3 regions of the Mesorhizobium sp. WSM4898 genome follow, and region 3 is predicted to be linked to each of the others. Evidence: riboswitches for the same ligand, from Rfam matches in the RefSeq annotation. Region 3 holds a riboswitch; each other region holds the start of a gene.
What was found. A riboswitch is a leader RNA that binds a small molecule or an ion and turns the genes downstream of it on or off. The one in region 3 is predicted to bind cobalamin.
Positions count from the first base shown of each region.

Region 1: it holds a riboswitch for cobalamin, as region 3 does, so the genes downstream of both, P9228_RS25345 (HoxN/HupN/NixA family nickel/cobalt transporter) here and P9228_RS08755 (CbtB domain-containing protein) in region 3, are expected to answer to the same signal.
Region 2: it holds a riboswitch for cobalamin, as region 3 does, so the genes downstream of both, bluB (5,6-dimethylbenzimidazole synthase) here and P9228_RS08755 (CbtB domain-containing protein) in region 3, are expected to answer to the same signal.

Region 1 covers NZ_JARTVQ010000008.1:83,447-93,763, reverse strand. The annotation lists gene P9228_RS25355 (group 1 truncated hemoglobin) at 1-61, opposite strand, end outside; gene P9228_RS25350 (HWE histidine kinase domain-containing protein) at 378-1,847, shown strand; gene P9228_RS25345 (HoxN/HupN/NixA family nickel/cobalt transporter) at 2,347-3,414, opposite strand; cobalamin riboswitch at 3,504-3,695, opposite strand; gene P9228_RS25340 (DOPA 4,5-dioxygenase family protein) at 3,779-4,186, opposite strand; gene P9228_RS25335 (hypothetical protein) at 4,429-5,154, opposite strand; gene P9228_RS25330 (hypothetical protein) at 5,686-5,829, shown strand; gene P9228_RS25325 (nucleoside hydrolase) at 5,860-6,834, opposite strand; gene P9228_RS25320 (ATP-binding cassette domain-containing protein) at 6,961-9,075, opposite strand; gene P9228_RS25315 (LysE family transporter) at 9,158-9,757, opposite strand; gene cyoA (ubiquinol oxidase subunit II) at 10,313-10,317, shown strand, end outside.
Region 2 covers NZ_JARTVQ010000004.1:323,360-333,676, forward strand. The annotation lists gene P9228_RS20835 (TlyA family RNA methyltransferase) at 1-268, opposite strand, end outside; gene P9228_RS20840 (GFA family protein) at 383-784, shown strand; gene P9228_RS20845 (hypothetical protein) at 781-1,065, opposite strand; gene dxs (1-deoxy-D-xylulose-5-phosphate synthase) at 1,216-3,129, opposite strand; gene P9228_RS20855 (pirin family protein) at 3,262-4,182, opposite strand; gene P9228_RS20860 (DUF2277 domain-containing protein) at 4,191-4,457, opposite strand; gene P9228_RS20865 (exodeoxyribonuclease VII small subunit) at 4,649-4,900, opposite strand; gene P9228_RS20870 (histone deacetylase family protein) at 4,904-5,830, opposite strand; cobalamin riboswitch at 5,945-6,123, shown strand; gene bluB (5,6-dimethylbenzimidazole synthase) at 6,166-6,897, shown strand; gene P9228_RS20880 (aminotransferase class V-fold PLP-dependent enzyme) at 7,245-8,426, shown strand; gene P9228_RS20885 (D-amino-acid transaminase) at 8,618-9,472, shown strand; gene P9228_RS20890 (hypothetical protein) at 9,715-10,317, opposite strand, start outside.
Region 3 covers NZ_JARTVQ010000002.1:266,140-276,456, forward strand. The annotation lists gene cbiB (adenosylcobinamide-phosphate synthase CbiB) at 1-165, shown strand, start outside; gene cobO (cob(I)yrinic acid a,c-diamide adenosyltransferase) at 172-801, opposite strand; gene cobU (bifunctional adenosylcobinamide kinase/adenosylcobinamide-phosphate guanylyltransferase) at 803-1,276, opposite strand; gene P9228_RS08750 (CbtA family protein) at 1,273-2,070, opposite strand; gene P9228_RS08755 (CbtB domain-containing protein) at 2,086-2,265, opposite strand; cobalamin riboswitch at 2,302-2,500, opposite strand; gene P9228_RS08760 (gamma-glutamylcyclotransferase) at 2,571-3,257, opposite strand; gene P9228_RS08765 (aromatic ring-hydroxylating dioxygenase subunit alpha) at 3,399-4,598, shown strand; partial or broken gene P9228_RS08770 (MFS transporter) at 4,567-5,765, opposite strand; gene P9228_RS08775 (DUF1624 domain-containing protein) at 5,992-6,993, shown strand; gene P9228_RS08780 (isoprenylcysteine carboxylmethyltransferase family protein) at 6,990-7,469, shown strand; gene P9228_RS08785 (MerR family DNA-binding transcriptional regulator) at 7,674-8,060, opposite strand; gene mgtE (magnesium transporter) at 8,205-9,623, opposite strand; gene P9228_RS08795 (response regulator transcription factor) at 10,015-10,317, shown strand, end outside.

The sequences.
Region 1 (10,317 bases), on a different contig from region 3:
TCTGCGCCAGCGCATCGCCGGCGGGCAACATGGCGGTCGACGCGGCCGCCGCCGCCAGCACGGCGACGACGCTTCGTCTCGAAAGAGAGGTCGAAACAGCCGTTTTCATCTCTGGTACCTCCGTTGCGCCAGAGCCGGCCGCTCTGGCGGCTTCAATGCGTGATTGCGGGACATATGCACTTTGCCTCAAACGGCATCGTATGAGGAACTAACGAAACTGCGCCCGAAATATTCCTCCGGCGGACCGGCAGCCTGGCGTCTATTCACGATGGCTAAAATTTTGCGTGACGGAGACGGATACATAAACGGCGTCGCGCGTTAATGCGCCTATGGCTGACGGGCTCTTCCGTGAATCGTGGCCTCGCGGAAACGGCGAGATGGCGCGATTCATTCGCGAATATCCCTGGTCGGAAAGCCCGCTCGGGCCGATCGAGACATGGACGCTCAGCCTGAGGACGACGGTCGACCTGATGCTCGCCGCCGAAGCCCAGATCGTGCTTTTCTGCGGGCCGGAGTTTGTCGCGCTCTACAATGACGCCTACGCGCCGACCATTGGCGACAAGCATCCGCGCGCGCTCGGCCGTCCCGCCGAGGAAAACTGGTCCGAGCTCTGGACCGACCTCGAGCCGCTGCTGCGCGGAGTTCTCGAAACCGGCGAAACCTTCTCGGCCAGGGACCGGCCTTTCTACATCGAACGATCCGGCCTGGTCGGCGAGACGGTCTATTTCGACATCTCCTATTCCGCAGTGCGGGCGCAGGACGGCACGGTCGAAGCCGTGCTCTGCATCGTTTCGGAGACCACGGCCCGGGTGCTGGCGGCAGCAAAGGTGCGCGAAAGCGAGCAGCGGTTTCGCGCGCTGGTCAATGCTAGCTCCGACGTGGTTTACCGGATGAGCCCGGACTGGCAGGAAATGCATGAGTTGGACGGCCGCGGCTTCCTGTCGAGCGCCCAGGGGCCGGCGATCCGCTGGCGCGACGAATACCTGTTCCCGGAAGACCAGGCGAGCATCCAGGCGGCGATCGAGCGCGCCATCGTGGAGCGCGGCGTGTTCGAGCTCGAGCACAGGGTGCGGCGCGCCGACGGGTCCGCCGGCTGGACCACCTCACGGGCAATCCCGATCGTCGATGACACCGGCAGCATCCTGGAATGGTTCGGCATGGCCGCCGACATCACCGAAAAACGGGCGAGCGAACAGCAGATCCAACTCTTGATGCGCGAGGTGAACCACCGCGTCAAAAACCAGTACGCCGTGATCCTTTCCATGATCCGCGAGACGAGCAAACGCGCGACCGACCCGCGCGCGTTCGAACACCAGATCCGCGAACGGATCATGGCGCTGTCGCGCTCGCACGACCTCTTGGTGCTCAACGACTGGCGCGGCGCAGGCATGGCCGACCTTGTGCGCGAACATTTGCGGCCGTTCGGACACGAAGAGCGCATCTCGCCATCCGGGCCGGACGTGACGCTGCGGCTGAACGCGGTGCAGAACATCGGCATGGCGCTGCATGAGCTGGGCACCAACGCGACGAAATACGGCGCCCTGGCCGGCGACACCGGAACCGTGCGAATGGACTGGCGGGTAGCCCCGGCCCCCGAAGGCAGCGATTTCGAGCTGGTCTGGGAGGAACATTTTTCCGAACCTGCCGCGGCCGCCGATGCCAAGCCACACAAAGGCTTCGGCAGCGTCGTTCTCCAGCGCGTCGTCCCCACCAGCCTCTCCGGCCACGCCTCCATGGAACGGCTGCCTGGCCTCGTTCGCTGGACGCTTTCGGCGCCGCTCGCCAACGTGGTTGTCGCCCGCGGGGCGGAGCTGGACGGCGATGAGCAGATCGGCGGGCTGACGTGAAGGCGTTTGCATCCTGAGGAGGCGCCGCCGAGCCCTCGCCGTCCCGCCGTGGGCCGAATGGCCTGCGCTGCTCCCATTTTTTGCCTTCCCTTCCCGGTTTTTTTCGAACAGAAAAGCGCCAGCTTTTCTGTTCTGGACTCTGGATATTTGGACTCTGGATACTGGCTTATGGATTATGGGGCTTATCCTGGGCCTTAACCCACGGCTTATCCCAGCGCGGAATTCCGTCACGCGTCCAAAGGCTTAGGCTACGGGTCCTCAGCATGCCTTTGAAGCGCGTGCGCACGGGCCGGCGATCTCCTGTTGCTGTCTGGCCAACAGTGAACAAAATAGGAACAGAAATGTCAAGCCGGGCACCGCTGACGCGGCCGGCGATCGTCGCTTTGCCGCCATCGGCTTTCTGTTGCCGAGGCGCTTCAAGGAGGCAGGCTGGCAGCCCGCCGGGGTCTGATGGCAGAGAGATGCGGCTGGCCTGCTGCAGCCAGCCGCAGCCGGCGGTTTATGAATTCTTTGCTGCGGATGCGCTCTCCACATCATCCAGCCCCTTGGCCTTGTAGACGAGGTAGGAGATCGCCCAGGCGGCGATGAAGATGCCGATAATGGCGAAGCCCAGATTGTTGAAATTGTCGTTGAGCGTGCCGACGCCGTTCCAGAAGCCGCCCGACAGACCGAGCTTGTCACCGATCAGGCCGAGCGCCTCGATGCCGCCGATCAGTACTGCGACAAGGACCGACACCAGGGTGATCGTCATGTTGTAGTACAGTTTGCGGATCGGCTTGACGAAGGCCCACTCATAGGCGCCGAGCATCATCACACCATCGGTCGTGTCGACCAGTGACATACCGGCCGCGAAAAGCACCGGGAAGACCAGAATGGCTTCGAACGGCACGCCCTTGGCCGCTTGTGCCGCGGACACGCCGAACATGGCGACTTCGGTCGCGGTGTCGAAGCCAAGGCCGAAGAGGAAACCAAGTGGGAACATGTGCCAGCTGCGCGACACCAGCCGGAACATCGGGCGGAAGACGCGCGCCAGGAAGCCGCGATTGTTGAGCAGCAGGTCCAGGTCCTCCTCGACAAACGCCCCACCGGCCCGCACCCGCCGATAACTTCTGTAGATCGAGAAGAAGATGACGATGTTCATCGCCGCGATGGCGAGCAGGAAGAGTGCGGAAACGCCGGTACTGATCGTGCCGCCAATCTCCTGAAGGCTCTGGAAACGGCCGAGCAGGGACGTTGCCGCCGCGATAGCCGCAGCGACGATGACGACGATCGTCGAATGGCCGAGTGCGAAAAAGAAGCCGACGGAGACCGGCCGTTTGCCGTTCTGCATCAGCTTGCGCGTGACATTGTCGATGGCCGCTATGTGGTCGGCATCGACGGCATGGCGCAAGCCGAGGCCATAAATGACGAGAGCGACGCCAAGCAATGTCGGCTTGTCGTGGAAGGCGACGAAAGCCCACAGCCACGCCCCGACGTTGAGAATGGCGAGTGCGCTGTAGATTGTAATCAGCCTGGCCTTCAGGTCCGGCGCGGTTTTGTTCAGCATTTTCGATAGTTGGATCAGCATGGTTCTGCCTTTGACGTTGCCTGTCATCGCAGGGAACTCGCCCCGCCGTCCGGCCAGGCGCGCACACCGGATCACCCCGTCCGATGTTCTGCTTTGACGTCCATGATGGCAGGTCTCCTGGCTCGCGGATTCCCGCCGCTTTCGCCTTCCCGGCCCATGCAGCCAGTGGCATCGTGAAACCGGCACGCCGCTTACAGTTGCGGGGGCAGCCACGGCTTTGGATTTCTCCGCACCGCGTTCCCTTTTGATCCCCGAAGGGAACCATCGGCGCGAATTCGCCACACCGCGATTGGCCAGTCAATCAACAACTCCGACGGCCAGCGGCCTCTCACGCCATCGTGACGAAAGGGCTGCGCCCCCCCCCTCACACCCCCAGCGTCGGCTCGGTATTCACCTCCAGCGCCTCTTCCGCCTCGTCCTCCTCGCCAAGCACCTCGCCCTTCACCGGCAGTGCCCGTCCGATCCAGATCGGGTCGATAAGGTGGTCGCGCTTGGGGTTGGTGGTGTTGGGATGGATGAGGATGCTCAGGCCGCCATGGTTCAGCATCAGCCAGGGAACCAGCGTGGCAAAGATCTCGGTGGCGAAGGAGACCTGGTACATGGCTTGCTTGTGCGGGCCGACCGGCTCGTCGCGCCAATTGCCCAGGCGCACGCGGAAACGCTCTGCGATGCGCTGGCGAAGCCATTCGGCATGCTGCCGCTCGGCCTCCCCGCCGTAGTAGATATGGGCGTGATAGCTCGCGATCTCGGCGATCGGCCTGACTTCGTTCATCGCGATGCTCCCCTTCGATGATTTTTTCGCCCGGCGGAACTCTAGCCGAAGCGCGGGCGCCTTGTCTGCAGCCGGCCGCGGTCTGCGCCTGCGGTCGGCAGGGTTGTCGGATATTGCGCTCCCCCGCTCGGTCTCGGCTGCGCCGAGCCACCTCTCCCGTCCACCTTGTGGGGGCGAGGAATTGCCAAACCGCCGAGGTTGCAACCGGCAGGAAGGATGGCAATGGCCGTTCTGCCTTTGCCCTAAATCACCGCGGTGACCGTGCCCTTCGCATCTAGGCGACAGCCGACTTTCGCCTGCCTCACTTCGATGCCGCCTCGCCTGTCATAGTCTATGCGCACCTCGATCGGCGCGTTGAGCCCGCTTCGGCGTTGACGCAAGGGGCCGGCGCTGACCGTGTAAACACGCACGGCGCCGAGGGGCTTGGCGGCCGCCGTGATCGCGGCGCGACAGGCGCGCACTACGGCGGCCGGCGTGCCGGGTATCGCCTTCGGAGGTGACAGCGGCGCGATGCGATAGCCTTTGGTGACCCGCCGGAGGTCGCCGCCGGCGGATCTGGAGGGCCTCAGCACTGGAGGCAGCACAATGGTCTGCGTCGCGCTTTTGGCCAAAGCAGGGGCTGTCGGCACCGCGGCCGGGTTCTGCGCAGAGGCAGCCGATCCGCTGACGGCGGAAGGATCGTCGCCCGCGGCGGCGGCGCCCACGCTTGTCGACACGCCTGTGCTGGTGCTGCCCAGATTGCCGCCGGCATTGACGCCGAGCGATCCGCCGCCGGTCGATGCGCCGACGTTTGCGCCGCCGACACCGTCGGCACTGGCGCCCACGCCCGCCGACACGCCTTGCGAACCGGCGCCCAATCCGGCGCCCACGCCGATGCCGCCGACCTTGCCGCCCACGCCGACGTCAAGCGCCGAGGCAGGCCCGATCGGGATGGCGATCGCCAGCGCGGCTGCTAGGTATTTTTTCATGGCCAGACCTTTGTTCCAAGGCCAACCTTGTGTGGCTCCTCATCGAGCGTTCCGCTCGACAGCGGTCTGCGAAGCCTTCGTCGTGCGAATGCGTGCCGAGCGATGGCGACTTCTCGCCTTGCCAAGCATCGGCCTCGGCGGTGACCGGCGCGGCTGGAGGCCGCTCGAAAGACGAATGATAGAAAAGCGGTCTCGGCAACGCCAAGCACTGAAAAAGGCTTAGGACTTCTCCTTTCAACTTAGCTGTCGACAGCAGGGCAAGTTTGAGCTCGCCTACGCGCTGCTAACGGGTAACTTTCAAATTAGTTTCAACTAAAATGCAACAGAACAAGGACACCACCGTGCCAGCGCCGGTTGCTGATGCCGACGCCGGGCTCTCGTCGAAATGGCCGTCTCGCCTTCGCCGGGCCAATTCTCCCCCACTTCCTGGCGTGCGCGGGCCTGGAGGCTTGAGAGTCGCCCAGGGCGGCAAGGCGCCCGCGCTACCGGCTCGAAGCCGCAACGCTCGTCGCGCTGGCCGACAAGGACGCGGTGCTGGTCGGCCAGGCCGACCTGTTGCGATCGATGGTCGAGGGTGCGGCCGGCGATGCGATCCTGGCCAACAAGCGCGAGATCGAGACCGGCATCGCCGCCATCAGCGCCACATTGCGCGACAGGCAATCGTTCCTGCTGTGAGGGCCGGCTAGGCCTTGCCCCTGGAGCGCCTCACGCCTTTTGACTGGTGAGGCGCTCGAGCGCATCGACGATCAGGTCGCAGAATTTCGCATGGTCGAGCTTCATCGCCACGGTATGGCGGAAATCGACCTGCTCGCTCGCCGTGCCGCCGAAATGGCGCATGCCGCCCAGCTTCTCGAAATTGCAGACCGTCATGCCCTTGGTCCACCGTCCGGCAAGCTCGACGCGGATATCGGCCTTCTCGGTGGTGAAGACGCCTGCATCGATCATCGCCGCCACGCAGCAGGCGTCATGGACGGCGGGATGGGCTATCTGCAGCAGGCCGCCATGCGTGGTCGCGATGAACTCCCAGATATCGAGAATGAATTTGGCGATCGGGCCGCCGACAGCGCGCACCCTGTCCTGCAGGTCGGGGGTGGCCAAGGCCTGGTGCGTGAGGTCGAGCCCCACCATGGTGACGTCCCAAGCGGCGCGGAACACCACGTCTGCGGCCTCCGGGTCGGCATAGACGTTGAACTCGGCCGCGGGCGTGATGTTGCCGCGCGTGAAACTTCCGCCCATCGCGACGACCCGCTTCACCCGCTCGACGATGCGCGGCTCCTTGCGCACGGCTAGAGCGATGTTGGTGTAGGGCCCGACCGGCACCAGCGTGACGGTTTTCGGCTCATGCGCCATGACCGTCTCGATGATGAAGTCGACGGCATGGCGCTTGTCGAGCTCGAACGAGGCGGGCGGCAGCTCCGGGCCATCGAGCCCGGTCTCGCCGTGGATCTCGACGGCCAGCACCTGGTCGATGATCAGCGGGCCGGGAGAGCCTTTCGCCACCGGCACCTTTATGCCGTAGGCCGTGCATACGGAGAGCGCATTGCGCGTGGTGTTCTCGACAGTGTGGTTGCCCGAAACCGTGGTGATGCCGAGAAGGTCGATGTTCGGGTTGCCGGCCGCAAGCAGGATGGCGATGGCATCGTCGTGCCCCGGATCGCAGTCGAGGATGATCTTTTCCATGGGGGTCGCCTCTCCCTGGCCTGCGGCGATTACAGACCGGGGCCTCTGGTGACGTCAAGGTTGCCATCCGGACGAAGCGCGATCACCACAACTGACGCTCTTGCCGCCCCGCCCATAATGCCGCCCTCAGCGCGCCTGCCCGCCTCTCGCCCCGCTCCCCCACAGCGCCCGCGCGAACACGTTGCGCTTGCCCTTGCGCGGCGCCAGCTCCACATCGCTGACCAGCTTCGCGCCGCCCTCGCGCCGCTCCAGCGTGATCTTGCGGCTGTGGAAGGCTTCCAGCTCGGCGCGGTGGGCGACGCTGATGACGGTGACCTTCGGCAATGCCTGGACCACCGTCTGCATCATCTTGTCCTGGCTCTTCTCGTCCAGCGCCGAGGTCGCCTCGTCCAGCACGACGATGTCTGGCTCGTGCAGCAGCAGGCGCGCGAAGGCGAGGCGCTGCTTTTCGCCGCCGGAGAGCGTCTGGTCCCACGGCGCCTCTTCCTCGATCCTGTCCTGCAGGTAGCCGAGGCCGACCTTGTCGAGGGCGGCGTCGATCTCGTCCACCGTCCAGTTGTCGGCGGCGGCCGGATAGGCGACCGCGCGCCGCAGCGTGCCGGTCGGGATGTAGGGGCGTTGCGGCAACATGAACAGCCGCTTGCCGGCATGGAAATTGACGCTGCCGCCGCCCCAGGGCCACAGGCCCGCGACGGCCCGCACCAGCGTCGACTTGCCGGTGCCGGATTCGCCGGCGACCAGCACCCGCTCGCCCGGGTTGATCTCGACCTTCGTCTCGTTGACCACGCCGGTGCCGTCGTTGAGGGTGACGGAGAGATCGTCCAGGCTGAGCATGGCGCCGTTTTGCGTCTCGCCGCGCCGGATGCGCCCAAAGGACTCGCTCTCTTCGGCGCGCTCCAGCCCGTCGAGCGACATCATCAGCGAAGCGACGCGGCGCGCCGAGGCGTTCCAATCGGCCAGGCGCGGATAATTGTCGACCAGCCAGCCGAACGCGCCTTGCACGATGGCAAAGGCGGAGGCCGCCTGCATGACCTGGCCGAGCGACATCGAGCCTTCGAGGAATTTCGGCGCGCAGAGCAGCACCGGCACCACCGGCGCGAACAGCATCGACCCTTGCGAGACAATCGCGGTGCGCATGTGCTGTCCGGTCAGCAGCGCCCATTGCCTCAGCACATGGCCGAAATTCCTGTCGATTCCGCTGCGCTCCTCCGCCTCGCCGCCGAGGAGCGCGATGCTCTCGCCGTTTTCGCGCACGCGTGTCAGCGTGTAGCGGAATTCGGCTTCCGCCTGGTTCTTGCGCTCCGAAAGCTGCACGAAATGGCGGCCGATGACCACCATCGAGGTCGAGGTGATGGCGGCATAGATGACCGCGGTGACGACGAGGAAGCCGGGGATGGTGATGCTCTCGCGGCCGAGCGGCAAGGTGAGCGCGCCGCCGATGGTCCACAGCACGACGATAAAGGTCGAGGCCGACAGAAAGGCGTTGAGGACGCCGGAGATGAAATCGACGGGGGACTCGGTGGCGATGCGCAGATCTTCGGTGAGACGGGCTTCGGGGTTCGAGTGGTCGCCGGCGACGAGGTTCAGCTGATAGTAGCGGCCGCTGGCCAGCCAGCGCGCGATGACAGATGTGGTGAGCCAGGAGCGCCAGCGGCGCTGGATCGTCATGCGCAGATAGACCTGAGCGACGACAAGGCTGGCGCTTCCGGCGACCAGCGGCACGAAGACGGCGCTCAGCATATAGACGGTGTGGACATTGCGCTGTTCGATGGCGTCGAAGAAGGCGCGGTTCCAGACATTGATGCCATACTGGAAGCCGACATTGACGCAGATCAGCACCAACAGCCCAATCGTAAACGGCCATGCGAGCTTGTCGCCATTCCGGCCCCAGTAGCCGCGCCCGCTGATCCAGAACCGCCTAAAGAGGTACTTCCTGCGCGCCTGCTCGGCCTCCTCGGGCGTCAGCTTCGGACCGGGCTCGACGGATTCCGGCGGCGGCGGCGCCGGTTCGCCGACGGCCTCCGGCGTGGCTTCGGCCGGCTCCTCTTGCTCGGGCGATTGCTTCGGGGGCGACCTTTCTTCGCGGGGTCTTTCCGGGTGCAAGCTTTCCGGCGGCGACTTTTCCGGCCGCGTCTTGCCCGAGGGTGCCTTCGCTGCGCCCGTCTTTGCGGGGCGCGACTTCCCGGCACCGCGCGGCTGGGCGCCGTCGGCCGATCTTGGCTTGAGCTTTGCTTCAGACATCAGCCGACAACGGCTCAAAAATCAGAAGGTTTCACGATCTCGGCGAGAGATGTTGCCTGCCCGCTCGGGCCTCGACCTCACCTCACCCGGCAAAACCCCGCCGCGCGGCGGCCATGCCTTCCCACATCAGCTTGATCCCGAGCGCGCCGACCACGGCGCCGGCGGCGCGGTCGATCCAGTGCTTGGTGCCGAGATAGGCCGCGCGCGGCCGGCTGGAGGAAAAGGCGAAGGCGACGACCGCGTACCAGACGAATTCGTTGAGGAAGAGCAGCGGCGGCAGGACCAAGAGCATCCAGAGCGGCGGCGAGGCCGGCAGCATGGCCGCGAACATCGAGGCGTAGAAGATCGCCGTCTTCGGATTGGCGAGCTGGACCAGAAGCGCGCGACGCAGCGCCCGCCAGAACGAGCCGGCGCGCGCCGAGGCATCGTTCGCGATCTCGATCGGCTGATTGGCGCCGCGCCAGATCTTTATGCCGATCCACAGCAGATAGGCGCCGCCGGCGACGCGCAGGAAAATGTCCAGCCAGGCGACCTGGACGAGCAGCGCGGTCAGGCCCGCGACCGCGATGATGGCGAAGATGAAGCCGCCGATGCCCATGCCGATCGCCGCCGCTAGGCCGTCACTGCGCTCGCCGGCGACCGCGATACGCGAGACGACGACGAAGCTCGGCCCCGGGCTCATCGCCCCCAGCAGGAAAACGCCAAGGATGGAAAGGATGGTTGCAATCTCGGACAATACTTCCTCCGCAGGTCGGCTGCAATTCCCTGCGCAGTACAAAGCACGCGCCGCACGCCTTGTCACCATCCTGGCGGGCGATCGGCGAGCGCGAGCATGCCGAGACGGCGTCTGGTCAGGCAGGAGCCGCGCCCTATGTCTTCCGCGGCCCGTCCAGCCATCGGGCGAAACACCGCCTTTTGCAGAACAAGCGGCAGTTGCTTGGGTTGGCAGCCGTGTTCTGCAGTCGTACGGTATATGGCGGAGGTGCCTCTGCACACGGGGAGACTTCAGATGAAAGCTGCCGCAGAACGCGACCCTCGCAGGCGCGAGCTTTTGAAGGATCACGGCCCAGCCGGACTGGCCGCGAAGTCTGTTTCCGGCCGCGCCGCAGCCCAGCGGCGCCGACGACGCGCCGCCCACAGTCAAGACGTCCCGCCGATCCGTTCGCGCCAAGCATGATCCGTTCCAGTGCTTTCCTTCCCTAGACCGAGGCGAGGCCGCTCGCCGCTCTGGATAGGCTTGAT
Region 2 (10,317 bases), on a different contig from region 3:
CATGCCCAGAGGGATCGAGGCCGAAATGGTCGAGGCCGGCAATCAGCTTCAGCGCCGCGCGCGACACATAGGCCTGCGCCGGATCGTCGACGGTAACGACACAGTGTGGCGCGACGGGCTGGCCCGGCTTGCGGGCGACTGCGCCGTCGACAGTGACGGTGCCGCGTTCGATCGCGTCGCGGGCGCGGGAACGGCTGGCGAACAGGCCACGTGCGACGAGCAGTTCGTCGAGACGCGGACGCGCGCTGGCGGGCAAAGAGGAACTCATCGGCCTTCATTGGCGAAAGCCGGCGGCGAAGGCAATGGCAGCCCTGTTGAATATAGCGCGGGGCACGGCAGAATGCCGGTGCCTATAGTCCGCTCACCCGGGCGAGGAGGAGCCATGCTGAAGGGAACCTGCCATTGCGGCGCCGCTCACTGGACGCTGGAAGGCGATCCGGGATCGATCACCGCCTGCAACTGCACCCTTTGCCGCCGCTACGGCACGCTCTGGGCCTATGACTATGTCGACGAGCGCATCCGCATCGCAGGTCGGACGAGCTCCTACAGGCGGGTCGAGGTGGCCGAGCCCGCGCTGGAAATCTTGTTCTGTCCGAAATGCGCCTGCGTGCTCGCCTGGCGCGGGTTGCGCCCCGGCTCGAGCGGCCGCATTCGCATCGCCGTCAATGTCAGGCTGGCCCCGCCGGAGGCGGTCGCCGACCTGCCGATCGAGCATTTCGACGGCCTCGAAACGTTCGACGACCTGCCGCGCGACGGCCGCTGCGTGCGCGATATGTGGTTTTAGAAAATAGTCCGCGAGACCGGGCGCTCGACCGCCGGCATCAGGCCGTCATTGTGGGAGGCCTGCTCGCGCGGCTCAGCAGGAGCCGGCGCCGTCGGCGCGGCTTCCTGCGGCACCACCAGTTGGGGAGCCTGCTTGTAGGAGAAGCCGCCGCGGATGTTGCCCATCTTGCCGGCAACGATGTCCATCACCGCCTTTTCGAGGTTGCGGTCGTAACGCGTTTCGGCTGCCACCGGCGCGGCCATGGCACTCAGCAGGGCCATGCCGCAAAGGAACGATTTCATTGTTCTTATCCCCTGCCTAGGACCAGGGTTTTAGCAGGGCGCCCGTTGAAAATCGGCCAAAAGACAAGGTAACCGAACGGCCAAATGAAAACCTAAACAAACAGTTGCAGCCGCAGCCAGCAAACTCGATCGGAGAGCTGAGTTTTCGATTCAGGCGCGCTGCGCCTGCATTCCATGGCCGAGTGCGGCGAAAACCGTCCGCACGATGCCGGTCGTGTCGAGGCCCGCGTCGGCATACATCTTCTCAGGCTTGGCGTGATCGGTGAACTCGTCCGGCAAGACCAGCGGGCGCACCTTGAGACCGTTTTCCAACAGGCCTTCATGGGCAAGGAAATGCAGCACCTGGCTGGCGAAGCCGCCGACCGCGCCCTCCTCTACCGTCACGAGAACCTCATGCGAGCGCGCGAGGCGGCGGATGAGATCCTCGTCCAGCGGCTTGGCGAAGCGAGCGTCGGCAACGGTGGTCGAAAGGCCCGCGGCGCCGAGTTCCTCGGCGGCCAGCAGGCAATCCTGCAGCCGCGTGCCGAACGAGAGCAGCGCCACCTTGGTGCCTTCCTTGAGAATGCGGCCTTTGCCGATCTCGAGCACTGAGCCGCGCTCCGGCATGTCGACGCCAACGCCGTTGCCCCGCGGATAGCGGAAGGCGATCGGGCCGCCGTCGTAGTCGGCTGCCGTGCGCACCATATGGCGAAGCTCCGCCTCATCGGCGGCGGCCATGACGACGAAGCCGGGCAGCGAGGCGAGGAAGGTCGTGTCGAAGGCGCCGCAGTGCGTGGCGCCGTCGGCGCCGACGAAGCCGGCGCGGTCGATCGGGAAGCGCACCGGCAGTTTCTGGATTGCCACGTCGTGCACCACCTGATCGTAGGCGCGCTGCAGGAAGGTCGAATAGATGGCGGCGAAGGGCTTGTAGCCTTCGGTGGCGAGGCCGGCGGCGAAGGTCACCGCGTGCTGCTCGGCAATGCCGACATCGAAGGTTCGGGCCGGGAACACCTCGCCGAAGAGGTCGAGGCCGGTGCCACTCGGCATGGCGGCGGTGATCGCCACGATTCGTTCGTCCTCGCGCGCCTCCTGGATCAGGCTCTCGGCGAAGACCTTGGTGTAGCTCGGCGCGTTGGCCGGCGCTTTCGCCTGCGCGCCGGTGATGACGTCGAACTTGTTGACGCCGTGATACTTGTCGGCGGCGGCCTCCGCCGGCGCGTAGCCCTTGCCCTTCTGGGTGACGACATGGATCAGAATGGGACCGTCGCCATTGTCGCGGACGTTCTTCAGCACCGGGATCAGGTGCTCCAAATTGTGTCCATCGATCGGGCCGATGTGGAAGAATCCCATCTCCTCGAACAGCGTGCCGCCGGTGACGTAACCGCGCGCATGCTCGACGGCGCGGGTGATGGCGCTGTCGGCGCGCTTGCCGAGATAGGAGGTCAGCTTCTTGCCGAAATCGCGCAGGCCGAGATAGGTCTTGCCGGAGGCAAGCCTCGCCAGATAGGCGCTCATTGCGCCGGTCGGCGGGGCGATCGACATGTCGTTGTCGTTGAGGATGACGATCAGGCGGGCATTGAGCGCGCCGGCATTGTTCATCGCCTCATAGGCCATCCCGGCGGACATGGCGCCGTCGCCAATGACGGCGATGACATTGTTGCGGCCGCCCGAGAGGTCGCGGCCCATCGCCATGCCGAGGCCGGCCGAAATCGAAGTCGAGGAATGCGCTGCGCCGAAGGGGTCGTATTCGCTCTCTGCGCGCCGGGTGAAGCCGGAGAGACCGCCTTCCTGGCGAAGCGTGCGGATGCGGTCGCGGCGGCCGGTCAGGATTTTGTGCGGATAGGCCTGGTGGCCAACGTCCCAGATCAGCCGGTCTTCTGGCGTGTTGAAGACATAGTGCAGCGCAACCGTAAGCTCGACGACGCCGAGACCGGCGCCAAGATGGCCGCCGGTGTGCGACACCGCATCGATCAGCTCCGCGCGCAGTTCGGTCGCCAGCTGCGGCAGCTCGCTTTCATCAAGCGTCCGCAAATCCGCGGGGATGCGGACTTTGTCGAGGAGCGGCGTGTCAGGCTTCGGGTTCACTCTGGGACGGCCTGTCAACTTAACCTTGGGTTAACCTTCAAATATGCGCTTTGCTATGCGCGAGATAGGCTGATGGCGCGCCAATGTAAATGCGTGTCAGTGACGCGCCTGGCGCAGAATGTCCATCCTGCGCTAACCTTCCGGCAGCGGAATGAATTCTTCCTCATCGCCAGGAACGATATCGAAGCGGCCCGTCTTCCATTCTTCCTTGGCCTGCTCGATGCGTTCTTTCGAGGACGAAACGAAATTCCACCAGATATAGCGCTTGGAGCCCAGCGACGCTCCGCCGAACAGCATGAAATGCGCGCCGCGCTCGGACGACACGACGATTTCCTCGCCCGGTTTGAACACCAAAAGCCGCTCGGCCGGGAAACGGTCGCCGGCAATCGAAACCTCGCCCTCCAGCGTGTAGATGGCGCGTTCCTCGGCGTCGCCGGGGATTTTGACGCTGGCGCCCGCCGCCAGCCGCAGATCGGCATAGAGCGTTTCCGAGGCGGTCGCGACGGGCGAGCGCAGCCCGGAAAATTCGCCGATGACGACGCGGCCGCTAACGCCCTCGGCATCGATTTCGGGCAGTTGGACGACCGACGTGTTCGCGAACACCGGGGCGATTTCTTCCTTGCTGTCCGGCAGCGCCAGCCAGGTTTGCAGGCCGGAAATCGACATCGGCGCGCCGCGCAATTCCTCGGGCGTGCGCTCGGAATGAACGATGCCGCGGCCGGCGGTCATCAAATTCACGTCGCCCGGCGCGATCACCATTTCGGTGCCGAGCGAGTCGCGATGCCTGATCTTGCCGTCGAACAGATAAGTGACGGTGGAAAGCCCGATATGCGGATGCGGGCGCACGTCGATCGCATGGCCGGCGCGCAGGATGGCCGGACCCATGCGGTCGAAGAAGATGAACGGACCGACCAGCCTGCGCTTCGCCGTCGGCAAGGCGCGGCGAACCTCGAAGCCGCCAATGTCCTTGGCGTTCGGAATGACCATCAACTCGATCTGGTCGCAGGCGAAGGCGTCGCCGGCCTCAGGATCGTTGCCCGGAAAGAAGCTCATGACCGGCGTCAGGCGAAGCGGAGCGCGGATCGGGCCTTCGCCTTGGCGGCCTCATCCTCGCGGTTGCGCGGATGCTGGGTGGTTTCGAGGCTGTCAAGCAGCTCGCGCGCGGCGGCGGCGATCGCCTCGACGGCGTGGTTGAAGGCATGCTCGTTGCGCTTGGACGGCTTGGTCGCGCCGCTCAGCTTGCGAACGAACTGCAGCGCCGCGTCATGGACCTCGTCGTCGGTCGCCGGCGGATCGAAGTTGAACAGGGTCTTGATGTTTCGGCACATGCTTTAACTCCTTACCTGCTTTCTGCCCGAAGCGGTCTGACATTGTGCACCGAGGTGTGTTGAGATTCAGGTCAGACCGAGCCGAAAATGGCGGGTTCCGAGAACCGGACCGGAGCGTACTTGAAGGACGTGAGCACCGGAACCGCAGAAAGCCGCGTTTGCAGGCGGCCTCACCTGAATATCAATACACCTCACTCGGCGTCGAGCGGCTCCGTTCCAACCGGCTTGCCGTCGCGCGAGAGCCTGATCTTCTCGACCTTGTCCTCGGCGGCCTTGAGCAAGCGGTCGCAATGAGCCTTCAGCGCCTCGCCGCGCTCGTAGATCTTGATCGACTGGTCGAGCGGAACGTCGCCGCGCTCCAGATCATCGACGATCTTCTCCAGCGCGTCGAGCGCCTGTTCGAAGCTCATCGCCTTGACGTCTTGGTTAGCTTCATCAGCCATCATTCATCCCTTCATCAGCCGCCCGACATGGGCGGCGACCGAAAATGCCAATCCTTGCAGATCGTAACCGCCCTCCAGCAGGCTGACGAGCCGGTTGCCGCTGTGGCGCCCGGCGCGCTCCATCAGCTGGCCGGTCGCCCAGTCGAAATCATCCTCGGTCAGGTTGATCGCGGCCAGCGGATCGCGATGGTGCGCATCGAAACCGGCGGAAATGATGATCAGATCCGGCTGGAAGGCGTCGATCGACGGCAGCACGCGCGACAGGAAGGCGTCGCGGAACGTGTCGCTGCCGGTGCTCGGCGCAAGCGGCGCGTTGACGATGTTGCCGGCGCCGGTCTCGCTCTTGGCACCGGTGCCCGGATAAAGCGGCATCTGGTGGGTCGAGCAATAGAGCACCGACGGATCGTCCCAGAAAATGTCCTGCGTGCCGTTGCCGTGATGCACATCCCAATCGACGATGGCGACGCGCTCGGCCAGATGCTTCTCCTGCGCATAACGGGCGGCGATCGCCGCGGTGTTGAACAGGCAAAAGCCCATCGCGGTCGCTTTTTCGGCGTGATGGCCGGGCGGACGCGCGGCAACGAAGACATTGGCGGCACGGCCCTCGAACACATCGTCGACGGCGGCGTTCGCCGCGCCGATCGCCGTCACCGCGGCCTGCCAGCTTTTCGGGCTGGCGCTGGTGTCGGCATCGATCGAGACGATCCCCGTCTCGGGAATCGCAGCGCGGACACGGCCGACGAAATCCTCCGGATGCGCGTAAAGGATAGTCGCCTCGTCGCCTTCCGGCGCCTCGACGCGGTCGAGGGCCGAAAAAGCCTCGTCGTCGAGCACGCGCTCGATGGCGCGCAAACGGTCGGGCCGCTCGGGGTGGCCGGGCGGCGTGAGGTGTTCCAGGAATACCGGATGAGTGTAAAGACGAGTGGTCATGGCGCCTAATCTAGGCACCTGTCGCACGGATAGCCATGTTCCAGCGCCGAATGATTGGGGAAATCGCGCCCAATCGTGTCGCTGGCGGCATTGGCCCGGCTTCGGCTTCGCGATAAGGTCGCGTCGCTGCCTGGTGCCCGCAACGCGGGAGAATCGGGAACACGGTTGAAATCCGTGGCGTGCCCAACGCTGTGAGGGGGACCGCGCCGGCAAACGCCACTGTCCCAGACGGGAAGGCGCCGGATGCGGGTCGATCCCGAGCCAGAAGACCGGCCCGGCAGACATGGTCATCCGCATGGTCAGGCGGAGGACTGCTTATCGCAAGGGGACAAGCGATGCAGGCACGAACAGCCGCCGCCGGCGGCGATGACTTTGACCAATTGGCGCGCGACGCCGTCTACCGGGCCATGTTCACCCGGCGCGACGTGCGCAGCCATTTCCTTACCGACGATCTCGACGACAGCGTTTTGGCGCGGCTGCTCACCGCGGCACACCACGCGCCGTCGGTCGGCTACATGCAGCCCTGGAACTTCATCATCATCCGGGACGCCACAAGGCGGCGGCAGGTGCGCGACCTTTTCCTCGCCGCGCGCGAACAGGAACTGCCGGCGATCGAGGTGGAGCGGCGGGCGCTCTACCGCAAGCTGAAGCTCGAGGGCATCTGCGAAAGCGCGCTCAACCTCTGCATCACCTGCGACCGCCAGCGCTCGAAGAACTCGCCGCTCGGGCGCTGGCACAATCCGGAGATGGACCTCTACAGCACCGTCTGCGCGGTGCAGAATTTCTGGCTCGCGGCGCGGGCGGAAGGCGTCGGGGTTGGCTGGGTGAGCATCATCGAGCCCGAAGCGCTGAAGCGACTGCTGTCGATCCCCGAGCACGTCACGCCGATCGCCTATCTCTGCGTCGGCCGCGTCTCGGAATTCGCGCCAAGGCCCGACCTCGAAGCGCATGGCTGGGGCAAGCGCCTGCCGCTGCCCGAGCTGGTGATGAGCGAGACCTTTTGCGGCGCCGGCGAGGCGCCGCTCAAATCGGCGATCGCTCGTCTCGGAGAACGATTGAAGCCTTAGAACCGCTCGGCGTTCCATAGACCCGCCCCAACCGCAACGCGCCATCGCGCTTCGCGTTTGCGCAATGGCGCATTGGAAAGCCTGACCGTCGTTGCCCGCTCAGAAAACCGGGGATTGTTCGCGCATCGCTCGACAACGTGACGGTTCTTCCTGGCGTGATTGGGCCGGATCTCCGCACTCCCTTCCTCACGGCTAACCCTGTGCCAAGCGATGTCGTTCTCGGGCTTCAGCGTCTCGCGAATTCACCGGCGTTTCGCAATTAAATTCTGTCTTGTCATGTGAATAGGCAGATTGAGCTGGGCTACGGCGCTTATTGTCGGGCGATAGATGAGACCCGGCGTGTTCCCATGAATTTTTTTGCAATAGATCGGTCCGCCGAACATGAGGACGAAGCGGAATGGGAGCGCATCCGCGCAAAATACCCCCCGCAAGAACCATTCCTCAACTTGAACAACGCCGCGGTCAGTCCTCCACCGACTGTTGTCGAGGAAGCGACGGTTGACGCCTACCGCTTCATCAGTCGCAATCCCGACTACAATATGTGGAGCAAGCTCGACACAGCACTTCCTCATATCAAACGCGAGCTGGCGGAACTGATCGATTGCAGCCCCGGAGAGATCGCGCTGAACCGGAATTCGTCGGAGGGTCTTTCGACAGCGATCTTCGGAATACCGCTGACTAAGGGCGATCAAGTGCTGATCTCGCCTTGGGACTACCCCAGCGTTCGTGCGGGCTGGCTGCAGCGGCAACAGCGCGAGGGCATCGAGGTTTTAAACTGCACCTTCGACCTCATGGACAGCGACGACGACATCATCGAATCCTATGTTCAGGCGATGACCCCGCGTACCCGCGTCCTGCAGCTGACCCACATGTACCACTGGAACGGGCGTGTCCTGCCGGTGAACCGGCTCTGCGAAATCGCGCGGGAGCGCGACATCATGACTGTCGTCGACGGTGCCCAGACTTTTGCTCAGATGCCGGTCAGCTTCCGCGAACTCGATTGCGATTTTTTTGTCACCAGCCTGCACAAGTGGCTCGGTGCTCCTATCGGCAACGGGATGCTGGTCGTCAGCGAACGCCGGATCGATACCACCTGGCCATTGCTTGCACCTTTCGACCAGCCCGCGGTGCACATAGACAGGTTCGACCATTGGAATCTCGGCACCTACAATTCCGCTGTCCAGGCAGGAATCGCGCCCGCAATTCAATTCCACAAGGCGATCGGCGCGGAACGGATGCATGCGCGACTGCGCGAACTCACCCGATATTGGGTAGGTCTCGTCCAGGACATTCCCGGTTTCAGGCTCCATACGCCGACCGACACGGACAGCCTCGCTGCGATAAGTCTGTTTTCGATCGACAGCATCGACATGCAGCAACTCGAGCGCGACCTTCGCGAGAAACACCAGGTCCACGTGAAATACCGCAAGGTCGAGCACGTCGAGGGTTTGCGGGTTTCGCCACACATTTACATGCTTAAGCGCGATCTTGATGCCTTTGTCGCCGCGCTGCGAAGCGCTGTGGAGTGAACCGACGAATTTTCTCTGGCTGTGCCCGACCTTAGCCGTCTGCTGTCTGGCGAATAGCGTTTTCGCAGTCGAGGGGTGCAGGATGGCAGCGCCGCTATTTGCGCTTAAAGCTGCCCAGGCCTGCACCCTGACAAGAGTTCAATAGTTTCGCTCAAGGCGGTGAGCGTGGTCTGCATTTTTGAGGTCGATCAATGCGCCAAGTCTACGTGAGTGGATCCTATCTACCGGAAAGCGAGGCCCGTATCTCGGTCTTCGATCGGGGCTTCCTGTTCGCCGACGGAGTCTATGAGGTCACGCTCGTTCTTGATGGCAAGCTCGTCGATTTTGCCAGTCACATGGCGCGCCTGCGGCGATCGCTCCGTGAGCTCGATATGCCGTTCTCCCTGACCGAAGCAGATCTTTTGAAGATCCACAGGGAGCTCATTGGACGGAACAATGTATCCGAGGGACTTGTCTATTTGCAGATCACCCGGGGCGCGGCCGACCGCGATTTCATATTTCCTACTCGGGATACGCCCAACACCGTGGTGCTCTTCACACAAGAGAAGGCATTTGTCGAAAATCCGGTCGCCATACGCGGCCAGCACGTCATAACCGTGGAAGATCTCCGGTGGCGGCGCTGCGACATCAAAACGGTGCAACTCCTGTATCCCTCCATGGCCAAAATGCAGGCGAAATCACGCGGCGCCGATGACGCATGGCTAGTGAGGGATGGTTACGTCACGGAAGGCTCTTCCAACAACGCCCATATCGTGACTTCGGATGGGACGATCGTCACGCGGGATCTCTCGAGCGATATCCTGCACGGGATTACCCGGGCAGTCGTTCTGCAGTGCGCAAGTGAACTTCATCTGCGGGTGGAGGAGCGCCCATTCACAGTAGTAGAGACCAGACTTGCGACGGAGGCGTTTTCAACGTCATCATCCGGGCTGGTGAACCCGGTGGTCAGGATGGATGGTGCGCCGATCGGCAACGGGCTGCCGGGCGTAGTCACCCGGCGGTTGCGACAAATTTATCTCGATAGAAGCCGAGCATCGGCGATCTAGCGTTGATCGTCGACGGTGTTCTCTGCGGCGTCAAACCTCGATACGCAACCTGCCGGTGGCGTTACTCAGGGCGCATATAGACCGCGCTAACTCAAGCACTCCTGACGCCAGCCCTGCACGTGAATAGCTCGCCCGAGCACTCGCGGCGCCCAAGTAGCTTGACAAGGCCGCTGCTAGACTGGCGTTCGCGCCAGATGCTGTCGGCGATCCTTCCATTGGCGAGGCATCTTCTCTGACTCTAGTCAAGCGGTCCTTGGCGAATCCCAGCGCGAGCCGCCGAAGGGGCTGAGCGCCTTGTCGCGCAGCTCCCTGAACTTGGACGAGGCTTCGGCCAGGCGCCGGTCCCATTCCGGATTGGGGACCTGGCCCTCGATGGTGGCGAAGTAGACCTGCATCAGCGAAGCGATGGCGAAGGGCTCGATGAAAGCCGCCTTGAAGGCCCAGGCGAAGACGATGGCCAACACGAAGGCCCAGCCGGCAAGCTGGCCCGGCATGGCCCAGAGGATCGCGGCGGCGGGCGCCAGCATCAAAAGAAAGATGACGAAGGAAACACCCCACATGATCACCGCCAGCCAGACGGCGTTCTTGACCATCAACTTGCCGTTCTGCGCGTAGAGCACGACGCCTTGCCTGGCGGTCTCGAAAGGCGAGTTGGAATTGGTGCGGATGTTGTAGCCGAGGATGATCTCGTCGACATAGGTCAGCGACAGGCGGATGACGGTATTGATGAAGCTCACCAGACCGCTTAAGCCTGGAATGGGTAGGAACGCAGCAATGCCGCCGATCAGCCCTGTGATGGCGCGGATGGCGCCTTTCACCAGCTGGTCGACGACGAAAAGGATGTT
Region 3 (10,317 bases):
GTCGTCGAGGATGCCTTCATGGGCGAAGGCGGCAGGCGCGAGGCCGAAAGCACCGACATAAGGCAGGCGCTGGAACTCTATCGCGTCGCCGACGGGCTGTTGATCGGCCTGTTCGCGATTCTATCGGCGACGGTGATCTACCTGACCATTTTGATCGGCGGCTAAGGCGCCTCAGAATTCAATCCCCTGCTGCGCCTTCACACCGGCCGCGAAATGGTGCTTGGTCAGCCCCATCTCGGTGACGAGATCGGCCGCCTCGACCAGCAGCGGCTTAGCATTGCGGCCGGTGACGACGACATGCAGGCCCTCGCGGCGCGCCTTCAGCGCCGCGACCACCTTTTCCAGCTCGAGATAATCGTAGCGCAGAGCGATGTTGAGCTCGTCGAGGACGACGAGGCTGATCGAAGGGTCGGCAATCAGCTCGAGCGCCTTCGCCCAGGCAGCCTCGGCGGCGGCTATGTCGCGCTTCAGGTCCTGCGTCTCCCAGGTGAAGCCCTCGCCCATCGCGTGCCAGACGACGCGATCGCCGAAGGCGGCGAAGGCATCCTTCTCGCCCGTGTGCCATTTGCCCTTGATGAACTGGACGACGCCGACGCGCTTGCCGTAGCCAAGCATCCTCAGCGCCAGGCCGAACGCAGCCGTGGTCTTGCCCTTGCCCGGCCCCGTATTGACGATCAGCAGTCCCTTCTCGATCGTCTTGCCGGCCACCTCGGCATCCTGCACCGCCTTGCGCTTGGCCATCTTGGCTCGATGGCGTTCGGCATCCTTGTAGTCGATGATCGTGTCTTTGATCTCGCCCATGTCACTTCGCCTTGAGCGGCAGCCCCGCCACCATCATCAGCACGCTGTCGGCGACAGCCGCGACCTGCTGGTTGAGCCGCCCGGCGGCGTCGCGGAACCGGCGCGCCAGCGCATTGTCCGGCACGATGCCGAGCCCGACTTCGTTAGACACCACAAACCACGGTCCGCGCGGCTGCGAAAGCACATCCGAGAGCCGCCGGCACTCGGCCTCGATATCGTGGTCCGCCAGCATATGATTGCTCAGCCACAATGTCAGGCAATCGATAAGCACCGGCTGGTGATCGGGCAAGGCGTCGATCGCGCCGACCAGGTCGAGCGGCGCATCGACGGTGACCCAGCCTTTGCCGCGGCGCGAGCGATGCAGCGCGATGCGCTCGCGCATCTCCTCGTCATAGGCCTGCGCGGTGGCGATATAGGCCCAAGGCGACGGGCTTGCCGCCACCAGGCACTCGGCATGCGCGCTCCGCGCGATCAGGCAAAGCTGTCGCGCAGGCTGGTCGACGTACCGGTGAAGCGGCCGCGCACCACACCGACGGCCGCACCGAGCACCAGCCAGAAGACCAGATCGGTGAGGGTCACCGCCACCACGAACTGATGGTGCAGCCCCTCGGGAATCGCCGTCTCGAAGCTGACGGGCTGCGGCGCGCCGACTACGTGCGGAGCGACGATCAGCACGACCGCCAGAATTGCCAAGGGCAGCGACTTGCGAAAGGCGATCAATCCAAGGCCGACCGCGGTTGCGGCCACCGTCGAAATCCACCAGATCTGGCGCGGCAGAAGTTCCGCCGCCGGCATGGCCGGCAGTTCCGGCGGCAGGCCGAGGCCGGGCGCGAGCGTGAAAACCGCAAAGCCGGCAAGGCCCCAGAACACGCCCTGGCGCCAGCTGCCGATGCCACCGGCGAATTCCGAGACCGCGACCAGGATCAGCGCGAAGCCGATGCCGGTGACGATGTTTGCGACAACGTTGAAGGCGAAGCGCTCGAAGCCGTCGGCCGGAGCCCAGCCCTCGTCCTCGGTCGGAGCCGCCGCTTCCGTCGACGCAGGAGCGGCGCTGCTCATCGCATTGCCCGCCGGTTCGGCCGAGCTCATGGCAGTGCCAGTTCCAGTGTTGGCGGCATGGTCGTGGTGATGACCGCCGCCCGCCTTTTCATAGACTTCCGCTTTGAGGATCAGCGGCACGGTCGCATAGGCCTGCATGCAGGCAAGCGCGATGCCCGCCACGAGCCCTGCGATCGCCGCGACGAACACGACGTTGCGAAACAGATTCATGATATCGGGCCTTCGTCAGTGGCAGGGAAAAGCCATCGAGTGACGATAGTCGTGGGCAGCGTTGTGGACCGCATCGATGTGCGAGAAGCCGACGAAACCGACGACGAAAATGCCGAGCAGCGCGGCGAGAGCCAGCTGCATGATGCGCGACTGCGAGGAGACGGAGGCGCCGAGGGCGACGGAAGCGGTATTCATGTCTTGTCCTTTCGCCCTCCACCCGAGGGCATCGAAGTCAACTTTCCTGTCGCCGGCAGGTCTCCTGGCTCGCGGATTCGCACCCTTCCCCACCTTCCCGAGGACAAACCTCAGTGGTCTATGGAGAGGACTACCGCACACAGTTGCGGGGGCAGCCACGGCTTAGGGCAAAGACTCCACCCTCACCGCATTCCCTCTTGGCTCCAAAAACGGAACCGACGACGCCAGCGACTATAGGCAGAATCGTCGCGACCGGCAAACCAAATTCCGTCACGCCGCAGCGTGATTGCGGCACCGGTTTCGGACTAAGATCCGGCGATCCGCTCGGCGACGAGCTGCTGCAATCGCCACAAATGGCGGTCGTGAATACCGCGCTGTTCGAGGTTCTTCACCGTGTTGTAGAGATAGTCGGCGCCTGAACCCCAGTGGCCGCACGAGGTCGCCAGCCTTTCGACCACCTCGTCTTCGTTGAGTGGGCCGGCATAGGTCGTGCCTTTGCGATTGATGACGAAGGCAAGCGCTCTCAACGGCCCCTTGTCGGTTGCGAGTTGCAGCAGGCGCGGCCGGTAGCTGGTCGGCTTCAGCGTCATCTCGCGGCGAAAAAGCCTGTCCAGCGCCTGCCGGCGGTCACCACCGTTCAGGCGGAAAGCAACGCCCTTGCATTGGCCGCCACGATCCAGCGCCATCATCAGGCCGGGGCTTTGCTTGGTGCCGCGCCAGCGCGTCATCTTCATGCAGAAGGAGCGATGCCAGCCGCGAGCCACGGCGACGCGCTCCTCAAAATGCTCGATTTCCGGTTTCCAGATCAGCGAGCCGTAGCCGAACAGCCAGAGAGGCTCGGTTGCAGGTAGCTCGGCCTCGAATGCATCCAGCATGGCTTCATAGTCGCTGTCCACGAGATGCTCGGCATCCGGGTCGGGCCCCGGGTCATCGACCGCGCGAAAACAGCGGGCGACCAGTTCCACGGTCAGCGACATCGTTCTTGCAGGCATACTTTGCAATCCTGGGCAGCCGGCGAAACCGCAGGCGATTACGAAGTGACCTTAAGGGCAGCACCCGGAAGCGACAATGGCCGCGCAATTGACAACGGTCCTGCCCGGGTGTCGGCTGTCATCAGCCAAGGGGAGCCGCTCATGCAGCCAAATCCTAGCGAACACAGCCGCTACAATGGCCTCACCAGCCTCGAGCCGACGTTGCCTGCAAGCGCCTATCGGGAAGCCGACGCTTACCGGCTCGATCTCGAAGCGATCTGGTATCGGAGCTGGCTCATGGTTTGCCGCGAAGCCGATCTCGCGGAACCTCTTGCCTTTCGAACCGCGCGTATCGGCTCGCAGGAGGTCGTCGTGCTGCGCGACGAGGCCGGGAGCTTGCGCGCCTTCCACAACACCTGCCGGCATCGCGGCTCGCAGCTCTGCCTGGAAAGCGAAGGGCGGCTGAAGGCAAGGCTGCTCACCTGCCCCTACCACGCCTGGTCCTATTCGCTGCGCGGCGATCTCGTCCGTGTCCCATCGAAATCGCTGCCCGAAGGCTTCGACAAGGAAAATTATCCGCTCTACCGGGTGGCGCTGTCAGTGTGGCGCGGCTTCGTCTTCATCAATCTCGCAGAGGATCCCGATGGCTCGGGGGAAGCCTCCTTCGACTCCGCCTCCCGCGATCTTTCGAACTGGCCGCTGGAGACGCTCGTCCCCGGGCACCGGCTCACCAAGGTGATGAACTGCAACTGGAAAATCTTCTGGGAGAACTTCAACGAATGCCTGCATTGCCCGGGCGTGCACAAGGACCTGTCGCGGCTGGTGCCGATCTATGGGCGCGGCCTGATGGCGAGGCATGACGATCCGGAATGGGCGCGCTATGCGGATAATGATGCGCCGGAGTTTTCCGGCGGCCTACGCGCCGGCGCCGAGACCTGGTCGCGCGACGGACGCGTCCATGGGCCGGTCTTTGCCGGGCTGACGCCGGCCGAGCGAGCCGCCGGCCAGACCTACGCTACCTCGCTGCCCTCGATGTTCGTCGTCGGCCATGTCGACTATGTCCGCACGGTGCGTCTCGCCCCGCTCGGGCCGGAGCAGACGGAACTCACCGCCGAATGGCTGTTCGCGCCCGATGCCCTGGCACAAACCGATATCGACAACATCGTCGCCTTCGGCGCGCAGGTGCTGGAGGAGGACGCCGCGATCTGCGAGATCAACCAGAAGGGCATGCACTCGATCCGCCACCAGGCCGGCGTGCTGATGCCCGAGGAGTACGATTTGCGCCGCTTCCACGAGTGGGTGCGTGGGCGCCATGCCGCGTTGCAGCCGGTCAAAACGACTTCGGCAGATAGCGCCAGGTGAAGAAGCCACAGAAGGCGGCCAACAGGCCGAGCGTGACGAACACCGAGCCGAGACCGAAGAAGGAGAGCACCACCGAATAGACCAGCGGCGGCGTCAGCTCGGAGAAATCGAGATAGGTTCGGTAGACAGCCGCCATCTGCGCTCGTTCATAGGAACGCACTGAGCGCATGAAGGCTGTCGAGCCCAGCGCGTCGAGCGCAATGGTGAACAAGGCGCCGCCGAGCAGGAAGGCGGCGGTGAGCAGCGGCGCGGCGGCGCCGACGCCGCCGGCCACGAAGAGCATCGCCGCCATGGCGAAATAGGCGAAAGCCATGGTCCGACGGCCGCCGAAGCGCTTTCCCGCCCTGCCCCAGAAGATCGCCATGAACAGAAGCGCATTGCCGGCCGAAACCAGCAGCCCGCCGGCAAGCTTGCCCTCGCCCGTGATCACCATGAACAGCGGGCCATAGACGAAGAAGGTCGTCCAGAAACACGAGCGGCCGAAGGCGATCAGCCACGCGAGACGCAACCGCGGCTGCGCGACGAAGCGGCCGATATTGGCGAGCGGATTGATCGGACGGCTCTTGCCGGGACGGATCGAAGGGTTGTCGCCCAGTCGGTAGGTCCAGAACAACGCCAGCAGCGCCAGCGCGAAAGCCACGACCGCGCCATGCGCGGCATAGATGCCAAACTGCGTATAGAGGAAAATGCCAAGCGTCGGCCCGCCGGTCCAGGCGAACATCGACCAAGCCATGCGCAGCGATTCCGCCTGCATGAAGTCGGTCTTGCGGATGTGGTCCATGATGTAGAGGTTGAGCGTGATGGACAGCGCGCTCGCCCCCATGACGCGGCACAGCATCCCGGCGAGTTGTCCCGGCAGCGTGTGGGTAACGAAGAACACCGAGCCGATCGCCAGCATCAGGCAGCCGGCCGTGTAGATCCAGCGCCGCGCGAAGCGGCGGATCAGCATCGGCATGAACAGCGTCACCGACAGCCCGAGCAGCGACACGATGGTGTAGAGGATCGAGACGATCTGCTCATTGTGCAGGATCTCGTAAGCCTGAATCGGGATGACGCTGGAGATGTGGCGCGAGCAAAGGATTCGACCGCATAGAGCGAAGCGAAGGTGCGCGCATCGGCGGGCCTGAGAGCCGGAAGCCAGATCGGATGGCGCACATGGGTGGACATCGGCCCTCCGAAAAGTGAATCGCTCGCCAAATCTGGCCGGACCAGTAGCGGACCGGTAGCAGGAAACCGACTCCGAGAGGCCGAAAAGCGAAGCCGGCCAAAGGCTTTCCGCCGCTGGCCTAAAGCGGCTTGCCATGCCGCCGGAATGGCAACAGCCGATCCACCCTCTGTTGTTCGCCCGAACCGTGATAGTCGTTTGGCACGACTGAATCGGATTGCGAGATCAATGACCCTTCAGACGACCGGCGTCGCCGTTCAAGACGCGCCGAAACACGGCCGCATCGTCGCCATCGACGTCCTGCGCGGCATCGCGCTGATCGCGATGGCGAGCTATCATTTCACCTGGGATCTCGAAAACTTCGGCTACACCTCGCCGGGCCTCACCGCCTTCGGTTGGTGGAAGCTCTACGCCCGCTGCATCGCCTCGACTTTTCTGTTCCTGGTCGGTGTCAGCCTGTTCCTCGCACATGGCCGCCATATCCGTTGGCCTGGCTTCTGGAAGCGCTTTGCGATGGTTGCGGGTGCGGCGATCGCCATCTCGGTCGTCACCTATATCGCCACGCCGGACGGCTTCATCTTCTTCGGCATCCTGCACGAGATCGCGCTGGCAAGCCTGCTCGGCCTGGCTTTTCTCAGGCTGCCGACATTGCTGACGGCGATCGTCGCCGCGGCCGTGATTGCGGCGCCTTATTATCTGCGGTCGGAAGTCTTCGACCATCCGGCGCTGTGGTGGGTCGGACTGTCGCCGACCAACCCGCGCTCGAACGACTATGTGCCGCTGTTTCCATGGTTCGGCGCAGTGCTTGCCGGCATCGCGGTCGTCAAGCTCGCTTCGGCATCCGGGCTTCTCGCCCGGCTGGCGACCTGGATGCCCGGCCGCTGGTCGACCCCGCTGACTTTTATCGGCCGGCACAGCCTCGCCTTCTATCTCATCCACCAGCCGCTTCTGTTCGGCGCGGTGTGGCTGTTCTCGCAGGCCATGCCGGCCGCGCCACAAGACAAGGACGCTGGTTTCCTGTCGGCTTGCCAGGCGCAGTGCGAACAGCAACGGGACAGCAAGTTCTGTTCCAGCTATTGTGGCTGCATGCTGGACACGCTGAAGGGCGAAGGGTCTCTCGACAAGCTCTACAGCAACGACCAGTCCAGCGCCTGGAAATCGCATCTGGCCGATCTGGCGAGCACTTGTACCGCCGCGACCGAGGACGAGATGGAAGGAGGGCAGCAATGACAGGCATCGCAAAGCCCGGACACGGGATCATCCCCTGGCCACCTGTGATCTATGTCGTGGCGATCGCACTGAGCGTCGTGCTCGGCATGCTCTACCCGCTGCCCTGGATCGGGGACATATTCGGCGCTATCCTCGTCGGCGCCGGCTGGGTAGCGCTCTTTGGCGTGGCAGCGCTCTGGGTTACCGCGATCCGCGCGATGGTGCGCGCCAGGACGACGCTCAATCCCAATGCCGAGCCCGACCATCTGGTGACATCGGGGCCCTTCGGCATCACCCGCAACCCAATGTATCTCGCCAATACGCTGCTGTTGATCGGCGTCTCCTTCATCACCGGCATCGTATGGTTCCTGCTGTTTGCCTTCCTCGCTGCCTTCGCGACGCAGAAAATGGCGATCGAGAAGGAGGAAAAGATACTGGCGGCAAAGTTCGGCAAGAAATACCGCGATTACGCCAAGCGGGTCCGGCGCTGGATCTGAGGCTGTATCGACAATGAAGGTTGCTGGGTGCGAGCAGGGCCGCACCTCGGCGATTAGCAGAAGCATCCGTGACATCCTAGGGCGAAGCAAGCCGCGACGCCGCTTCGCGGCTGCTCCGCCGTGGGATGACGAAGTTCGAAAGCTCCGGCCAATCTCGAACGTCTGCGACGGTTAGCCTAGCTGAATTCTTTGGCTGTCAGCGGGCTACGTGTTCACGCCCAGCTCCGCCAACCGCTCCACGCAGGACTCCTCGGCCTGGTCGAGCTCGGCAAGCGTCTCCTCGAGGTCGCGCCGTTTCTGGCGCAGGTCCTCGCGCTTTTCCTCGATGCGCTTGATCATCAGCTTGAGCTGGCCGACCTCGCCGGGCGGTTCCTTGTACATCTGGATGATTTCGCGGATCTCGGCGATCGAGAAGCCGAGCCGCTTGCCGCGCATGATCTGGCGGATCAGATGCCGGTCGGACGGGCGAAACAGCCGCGTGCGCCCGCGCCGGATCGGCTGCACCAGCCCCTCGTCCTCATAGAACCGCAACGTCCGGGTGGACACGTCGAATTCGCGCGTCAGCTCTGTGATCGTGTAATATTCCCGCATTCTCGCTCCCACGCCCAAACGTCCAGGCATCGCCACGCAGAAGCGTCGCCCTTTCTCCAATCAACCCCGTCTGTGCCGGAATCGGCATCTGACCCCAGGGCAACGTCGCACGGCATTTACGTAAAAGTCAATTATAGCACTGTCTCAGGGAACGCCAAACCACCACGTGGCCAATCCGAGGAATGCAAAGAAGCCGACGCAGTCGGTGACGGTCGTGACGAAGACGGCGGAGGCTACCGCCGGGTCGATCTTGAAGCGGTCGAGCAGCAGCGGGATGAGAATGCCTGCCAGGGCCGCCGCGAACATGTTGATGATCATCGCCGCCGCAATAATGCCGCCCAGGTTGGGGTCGTGGAACCACAGTCCAGCAACCATGCCGATCAGCACCGCAAAGACGATGCCGTTGATGAAGCCCACTCCCACCTCACGGCGGATGATCCGGGCGGCGTTGTAGATGTCCAGATCCCTGGTCGCCAGCGCCCGCACCGTGACGGTCATCGTCTGCGAGCCGGCATTGCCGCCCATGCCGGCAACGATCGGCATCAGCACAGCGAGCGCCACGATATGCTCGATGGTCTGGTCGAACAGGCCAATCACCGAGGCCGCGAGAAACGCCGTGACCAGATTGACGAGCAGCCACGGCACACGCGATCGCGAGGTCGCAAGCACGGTGTCGGATAGCTCTTCGTCGCCGACGCCGCCCATGCGCAGAAGGTCCTCCTCTGCCTCCTGCTGGATGACGTCGACCACGTCGTCGATGGTGAGCACGCCGACCAGACGCTCGTTCTCGTCGACCACGGCGGCCGAGAGCAGGTCGTACTGCTCGAATTCCCGCGCCGCCTCTTCCTGGTCCATGGTGGCGGGGATGGCATGGCGCGTCTCATGCATCACCTCCTCGACCTTCACCGCGCGCTTGGTGCGCAGGATCTGGTCGAGATCGATGGCACCGAGCAGTTTGAAGCTCGGGTCGATGACGAAGATCTGGCTGAAGCGATCGGGAAGGTTCTTGTCCTCGCGCATGTAGTCGATCGTCTGGCCGATGGTCCAAAACGGCGGCACGGCGACGAACTCGGTCTGCATGCGCCGGCCGGCCGTCTCTTCCGGATAGTCGAGCGCGCGCCGCAGCCGGATGCGCTCGGTGAACGGCAGTTGCGACAGGATCTCGTCCTGGTCCTCCTGGTCGAGGTCTTCCAGGATGTAGACGGCGTCGTCGGAATCGAGTTCCTGCACCGCCTGCGCGATCTGTTCGTTGGGCAAATTGTCGACGATGTCGAGCCGGATCGCCTCATCGACCTCTGTCAGCGCCGAAAAGTCGAAATCCGAGCCAAGCAATTCGACCAGCGCGCGGCGCTGCTCGGGATGGAGTGCTTCCAGCAGATCGCCGAGTTCCGACTGATGCAGGTCGTCGACTTCGCGTTTTAAGATGAGCGTGTCGCGATCGGCGATGGCCGCGCCGATCTGCGCAAGGAAGGCAGAACGGACGGCGCCGTCCTCGCCATAGATGTCGGCGCCGCCTTCCTCGACGGTCCTGGCGCCGGTCGTCTCTCTGTCCTGGCCTTCCACCAGCGCCTCCCGCCAACAGCAATCCGGAAAGGGTGTGAATCAGGTCTAGAGCATGAGCCCGAAAAGTGGAAACCGCATTTCGGGAAATCCGATGCTTATGCGGCAGATAGGGTCGAGACACGATTCGTCCTGAGAAAATATAGCCGTAGCGCGCGGAATATTCAGAGAAATGTCCCCGCGACGCCTCCCGGTAAGGGCGGGTCGCGCCGCATTTGCGGGTTCAGCCGCCGCGACAGCGCATGTCGCTGCGGAAAGAGCGCCCTTTTGCTGTTGGGGCAGAATTGCCATGATGCAGGTCCAGGTGGATCGGCAAGCGCGAGATCGACAGGACAATCGGCAGGCCTTGAACCTCAAGTCCCGGAAAACGAACGAAGCAGTTGGCGAGCAGCGCGTGCGTGTTATCGTCGCCGAGCGCAATCCGCTTGTCGTGTCTGCGCTTCGCGAGATGCTGGAATGCGACGGGCGTTTCGAGCTGTTGAGCTCCGTGCCGAGCGGCAAGCAATTCTTGGAATTGGCGGCGAACACCGGGTTCGACGTCGCCGTCATCGGCTGGAAGCTCGCCGACATGGATGGCGCCGATGTCCTGGCGGAAGTCCAGAACCGCAAGCTCGACCTGCGCATCACGGTCTTTTCCAATGATCATGACATCGGCATCCTGAAGCAGTGCGTGCGGCTCGGCGCCCAGGGCTATTGC